3 regions of the Trichocoleus sp. ST-U2 genome follow, and region 2 is predicted to be linked to each of the others. Evidence: predicted binding sites of a transcription regulator. Region 2 holds the regulator's gene; each other region holds the start of a gene.
The links. Region 2 encodes NtcA, which controls nitrogen genes in cyanobacteria. Its sites were predicted from a motif close to TTTGTANNNNNNNNTACAAA; they were not measured.
Positions count from the first base shown of each region.

Region 1 (2,273 bases), on a different contig from region 2:
CTCTTGAAAGTGCTAGACCACTACGGCATACCCGCCAGTTTTTTTTGGCTGGGTGTTTGCGTTAACCGCGCACCAGCGACTGCGAAAGAAGTCTACCGGCGGGGTCACTGGCTTGGGCTACATGGGTACGATCATCGCGCTTTTCCCAAGCTGAGTCCATCTGACCTCAAACAAAGTATGGAACAGACACAGCAGGCGATCCAACACGCCTGTCAACTCGATCCACGATTTATTCGTGACGTTCGACCCCCCAATGGTTTGTTTACACCCCAGACCTTAGATTTATTGCAGCAGTGGAACTATCGACCTGTCATGTGGAGCGTGGTGCCGGAAGACTGGGTACAGCCTGGGGTTAGCGTCGTCGTACAGCGAGTTTTGCGGCAAGTCCAAAATGGTTCGGTCATTGTTTTGCATGATGGCTATTATGGAGGTCAAGATGTGGCTGAAACGACCGCCCAGTTAGTGCCTAAACTATTGCAGCAAGGATATCAATTTGTTACCATCGATGCGCTGTGGCAGCAAAGTCAGTTGACCTCTTTAACCTAAATACGAAATATATTGATGTTTTCTCTGTCACATTTTGGCTCTTGTTGATTAGAATGACGGAATAGAATTCAGCCATTTGTCGCAACCCATCGCCCATCAAGCGTCAGTAGGATAGAGTTGCATTTAAGCAAAATGCGAAATCAAGCAATATTTTCTCTAGTTTTGCCTAAACGTTCATTACTGCTTAGTGCTACTCTCCCCAAACCTTTGACGCTTAACTATAGGCTATTTATAGAAAGACAGCGCTCAACTGGCTGGAGGCATCACCAAATCAACCAGCGAGTGTTGCTGGTAAATCCTGTACAAGCTAGTTGAAGGAGATGAGATCGGAGTGGGTGTATCAATTCCAATCGGATTATCCATTGGGAAAAGCCGCCTTGACATTAACTTCATATTTGAAGGTTTAAATAAACCAAAAGCGTGCAAGTTTTGTGAGAAAGGCTACAATCGGAAAGGTTTTGAACACTACCAGCATTAACACCTATTTCAACGCGGTTATCGAACGCTGGCGTTGCACGCAAGCGCATTCTCTCTTTTCTCTCATTGAGCCAGTCAGCAAGCGTTGAAAGCTGGCAAGGTAAACGACTGGCTAACTTGTTTTGTAGATTAACTAACACCATCTTCTGGTCTTTAACTGAAGGAGCATGAGGAATTCGGCATGACCCAGGCCAACGACGTACTCGAAATCATCACTCCGCCTGAGAGCGAGTTGGATCTCTTAATTGATGAAGACGCGGATCAAGACGACTTTGTAGACGTAACGCCCGATGAAGACGAAGGTAAGCCTGGTAAGGTCAGTAGATCCCGTCGTCGGGTGCAAACGAAAAAGAAACACTACACTGAGGATTCGATTCGTCTCTATTTACAAGAAATTGGTCGGATTCGTCTCTTAAGAGCCGATGAAGAAATTGAACTCGCACGCAAGATAGCCGACTTACTAGAATTAGAGCGTTTGCGCGAGCAACTGATCGAAAATCTGGAGCGGGAACCGCAGGATATAGAGTGGGCTGAGGGAGTGCTGAAATCTGAGCGAGTCTGGGAACAACTCGCTACTCAGCTAGGGCGAGAACCCCAACAAGAAGAGTGGTCTAAAGAGGTGAAGAAGCGCCTACCAGCGTTCCGACATCGCCTCTATGTAGGTCGCCGCGCTAAAGACAAAATGGTGCAGTCAAACCTGCGTTTGGTGGTTTCGATTGCCAAAAAATATATGAATCGCGGCTTATCCTTCCAAGACTTGATTCAGGAAGGCAGTCTAGGCTTGATTCGAGCCGCTGAAAAATTTGACCACGAAAAAGGTTACAAATTCTCCACGTATGCGACGTGGTGGATTCGTCAGGCAATTACGAGAGCGATCGCGGATCAATCTCGCACCATTCGACTACCTGTTCACCTGTACGAAACCATTTCTCGGATCAAAAAAACTACCAAGCTTCTATCCCAAGAAATGGGTCGCAAACCCACTGAAGAAGAAATCGCTACTCGCATGGAAATGACCATCGAGAAACTGCGATTCATTGCTAAATCAGCTCAGTTACCCATTTCTCTAGAAACTCCCATCGGTAAAGAAGAAGACTCCCGTCTGGGTGACTTCATCGAAGCAGATGGTGAAACCCCCGAAGATCAAGTTTCTAAAAACCTCCTCCGGGAAGATCTAGAAAGCGTCCTCGACACCCTCAGCCCCCGCGAACGGGATGTGCTGCGTCTGCGCTACGGTTTGGATGATGGAC
Region 1 is NZ_JAMPJY010000003.1:36,260-38,532, reverse strand. It holds gene NC996_RS02640 (polysaccharide deacetylase family protein) at 1-546, shown strand, start outside; gene rpoD (RNA polymerase sigma factor RpoD) at 1,205-2,273, shown strand, end outside.
Region 1: rpoD (RNA polymerase sigma factor RpoD) is a predicted target of NtcA. The motif match lies at 975-994, and genes of this name have one in related genera.

Region 2 (2,273 bases):
ATCGATTAATCGCATCTAAGCGCTGCTGAGCGACAGATTGCTGGGTGCGAGCTTGAGCGAGTTCCTTCTCTACTTGCTCTTTTTGGGCGGCGGTTTTAGCAAGTTCGCTTTCGGTTTTCCGTTTCTGCTCGTTCGCTTTAGCAATATCCTTACTTGCTGTCTTGAGTTTTTTCTGCACTTCTTGGAGTCTAAAAACTCCAATCCGCAATTGTTCGCTTGTCGCAAAGATGATTGTCAGTGTTGAGGCAGAAATCGTTAGTCCCGTTAGAATCGTTACTAAAACAGCTGTTTTGCGGGGACGCAGATTGAACAACGACAGGCGTGCTTTTCCCACGCGCGTGCCAATGCGATCGCCTACCGTTGCGATGACGCTTCCCAACACTAAAATAGACAAAATCAGGAAGAGCGCACTGTCGGTCATTGTCTGCTACAGTCATTCCAGTTACAGCCTATCGCATCGCAGGCTAGAGAAAGGGTTAACAGGAATTAAAGATCGAAGGTGAAATCGGAAAGGTTAAAGGTTGCAAGGTTGAAAACTATCCGCTTAAAACCTGAGACCTTTTAACTGAACTCCCGACTAAATGTTAAAACTTGATAACTTGCTCGCGCTACCATGCCGTTTTAACCGACAACCTAACCGACAACCTGACCAAAGCCTCTAGCTGTTTTCAAGTAAACTGCTGACTCAGTGTAACTGGGTTGTGTACCGTAATTTTTTTCTTGTGGATAGAAATCATTTTTTCCTCCCGCAAATCTCCCAGTAAGCGGGTGACTGTTACCCTAGTGGAGCCAATTGCTTCAGCGATCGCTTGATGAGAAAGCTTCAGATCGATCGTAATTCCATTGGCGGTAGGAACGCCAAAATCACGGCACAGAATCAATAGAAAACTCACCAAGCGCGATCCCATATCTCGGTGAGCTAATGTCTCAATCATCATTTCTGTTTGCAAAATGCGCGAAGAAAGCCCTCGCAGCATCAACATCGATAGCTCCGGATTATCCTTGAGCGATTGCTCTACCTGATCGATCGGTGCCGAAAGCAGCTCCACTGGCGTAAATGCTACAGCGTGATAAAACCGATCCGAACGATGCCCTGTAATTAAGGACAGTACTCCAAAAACGCTGTTTTCTCGCAGCAGCGCCACGGTAATTTCTTCCCCAGCTTCATACACGCGAGACAGCTTTACTGCACCTTTGAGCAAAAAGTATACCCGTTCAGCCGGGTCTCCTGGGAAAAAGATCGTCTTGCCCCGCTCAAAAGTTTCCACCACGGGTGGAAACGCCCCACCTCCCAGTTGACGGAACACAGCTGCTAGCGGTCTATCTTGCGTCACTGCCACTTCCTTTTTCCTAAATGCTGCCCTACAGACTTCTGCAACTTTCTGTCGGAGGAACTTTAACCATAGCAAAACAACTATGAGAGTTTTCTGACATTAGACACAGATAAACTGACTTCCAAGCGGTTTTTGTGCTATTTGATACAAAATTTTAAAGTAGTTTCCCCGGCTACCTTCTTTAGTTCTCTCCCTGCTCAAGGCAAGTAAGATTATGACGGAAAATGTTGATATCTTGACAGTATCTGCGCTATCGGGTGGGATGCATGGTGAGTAAGGAGGCACGCTCCTTACCCGTACTAGACAGCCTTGCTCCGGGCGATCGCGATCTTGAATACTCCCCTAAATCGGATATCCTCTAATATTGCCTTCAAAATCGACATTTATGCTAGATTTAACCGGAAAAAACGCCCTTGTCACCGGCATTGCCAACAATCGATCGATCGCCTGGGGGATTGCTCAGCAACTGCACCAAGCGGGTGCGAATCTAGGAGTGACTTACCTGCCAGACGACCGAGGCCGCTTTGAAAAAAAAGTGGCAGAGTTGGTAGAACCCCTCAACCCCAGCTTATTTTTACCCTGCGATGTCCAGAATGAGACCCAAATTCAGTCTACATTTGACGCCATCCGCGATAAGTGGGGCAAGCTAGACATCCTGATCCATTGTCTTGCTTTTGCGAACAAGGAAGATTTATCAGGTGATTTTAGTACCACTACTCGTGCTGGCTTCACCCAAGCTCTAGAAATTAGTACCTATTCGCTGGTACAACTTGCTGGGTCAGCAAAACCACTGATGACAGAAGGTGGCAGCATTGTCACGCTGACTTATCTAGGCGGCGTTAAGGTGATCCCCAACTACAACGTGATGGGAATTGCCAAGTCTGGACTGGAAATGAGTGTCCGTTACCTGGCATCTGAATTAGGACCGCAGAATATTCG
Region 2 is NZ_JAMPJY010000023.1:58,680-60,952, reverse strand. It holds gene NC996_RS16340 (DUF3084 domain-containing protein) at 1-421, opposite strand, end outside; gene ntcA (global nitrogen regulator NtcA) at 669-1,340, opposite strand; gene fabI (enoyl-ACP reductase FabI) at 1,720-2,273, shown strand, end outside.

Region 3 (2,273 bases), on a different contig from region 2:
CGGAGTCCAGCAAATGCCCTTCTAGGCGAATCGTGCGGCTTTCCACCGAGACATTGGCATGGACTTCTTCTCGGACGGGTTCCGTCACCCGCAGCGTCAGGCACTTGGCAGCACCCCCGGCTTTCAAAAATTCTGTCAGCGGCGTTTCGATGACTTGGAATCCAACATCGGCAAGGCGTTTTTTGAGCGCCTCACTCGCCTTATTCATCACTACAACGTGGTCAATATTCACCGCGTTGCAGGCGAAATTCACCGCATCCGCTTCCTCAATGGCAATCCGCTTCTCCGGCGCAACTCGCATTTCAATCAAGCGGTTGGTGTAAGAATCAAATGCGGGGGGATAGTAGAGCAAATAGCCGCCACTCAGGGGACAGAAGCAGGTATCCAGATGATAGAACCGCTCATCCATCAGTCGCAGCGATAGCACTTCGATGTCGAGCCACTTTGCCAACAACGGGTGAGAATCGAGTTCTGAGCGGAAGCCGTATCCCGCCCACAACCAGCGCCCCTCTCGATCCAGCAGCGCATCACCAGCGCCTTCAAACGGCAAGTCCTTGGGCAGTTCATGCACCTTATAGCCTTTTTCCTCAAACCATTGCTTGAAATAAGGCTCCTCACCCTGCCGCTCTTTGTGGAAGAAGCGGCTCAGGACGACGGTATCTCCCAGCACCAGCCCAGCATTGGCTGTAAACACCATATCAGGCACACCGCGTTGGGGTGCAACCAAATCGACAATGGCGTGGTCTTTGAGGACGTAGTGAAGCTTTTGCCATTGCTCTACGGCGCGATCGCGCGAGGATTTGTGAATATTGCCCTCCATCCAGGGATTAATCACATAATCCACGTCGTAATGGTCGGGAGCGCACATGAGGAAGCGGATCGAGGAGGTCATAAAAGAATCTCTAGTGAAATAGACAAGGGCAAACTCTTATTGGATACAGACTTTCCATGATCCAATTCTGTAGGACTTGTTACGAAATCTTTACCTCTTATTTGTAACAGCGAAAGTCAGCTCTAGAGGCTAATGTCTATTTTATTCTTTTACAACCCAAGGGGCTTGACAAAAAGTGATTTAGTGGGAATATTTAACAGTTTGAGAGCAAGTCGCTCCTATGTTTGATTCGCACTCCGTCGATATTGCAACAAAGCTGGAGGCCAAGTAGCTTGGGCTAATAAGGGCTGTAAATTTTTAGCAACGCGGGAGGCTAAAAGCTGGTGTCCGGCGGCATTTGGATGAATGATATCCTCCTGCCGATTTTTCGGATTATCGACAATTCCAGTTAAAACCTGCGGAATTAAATAAGCCTGTGTATCTTTAGCAACACGTTGATAAAGTTCGTCATATTCATCTTCTATGTAGCCGAGATTTATTCCTAGCAGCACAACAATTGCTTTTTGTTGTTGTATGGAGGTTACAATTTGTCGCAAGTTTTGTTCTGTCTCTGTTTTAGGAATTTTTCGCAGAAAATCATTTCCACCTAATTCAACAATTACCAGCCAAGGTTCTGCCGCGATCGCATCTTTTTGTAAGCGACTCAAGCCCATTGCGGTTGTATCGCCGCTAACACCGCGATTCAGTATTGGCAAACCGAGTTGACGACTCAACACGCTAGGAAAAGCTTCTGTCTTGTCCACGCCATATCCAGAGGCAATGCTATCGCCTAAGACGATAACTTGCTTACCAGCACCCGCTTTGAGGTTTTTGACATCATCGAAATTGTTGCCGCAACTGGTAACAACCAGCAGGGAAGCGAACAACAAACTAAAGAACCACACCCATCGGCGTTTTTTCATACGGTTTCCAATTCAACTCAACGATATTGCAGATGGTTGGCGGTAGGGGCGAAAAGAGAGAGCGATCGCCTATGCCACTTAACCCAATATTATTAATGCGAATGCTTCTCCCCGCGCTTCGTCTACTGACCACTTTTTTCGGCGCGGTAAGCATCGATAATCAAATAAACGCCTTGCGCCAACATCATAAGGATGACTAATGGCAAGGATGTTCCCAACATAATTGAAATAATGCCCCCGATATCAATCAATCCTGCTTGGATAAGAAATGATACAGCGCTGGCTTTCTTAAGATTAACTGAGTCTGAGGACAGGATAAGAACAAGTAAGAGTAAAGCTTGAAGTTCTGGGTTTTCAACGATAAGTAAATATTTGAACAGGTTGGTAGTCATTTGTGGAATTACTGAACCGTACAATTCCACGAAAGCGAATCGACTGGAGAAACCGCAGAACTCATAGGGACAGATATTAAGTTACCC
Region 3 is NZ_JAMPJY010000046.1:28,881-31,153, forward strand. It holds gene NC996_RS22985 (TIGR00300 family protein) at 1-892, opposite strand, end outside; gene NC996_RS22990 (GDSL-type esterase/lipase family protein) at 1,111-1,794, opposite strand; gene NC996_RS22995 (hypothetical protein) at 1,917-2,186, opposite strand.
Region 3: NC996_RS22985 (TIGR00300 family protein) is a predicted target of NtcA. The motif match lies at 959-978, and genes of this name have one in related genera.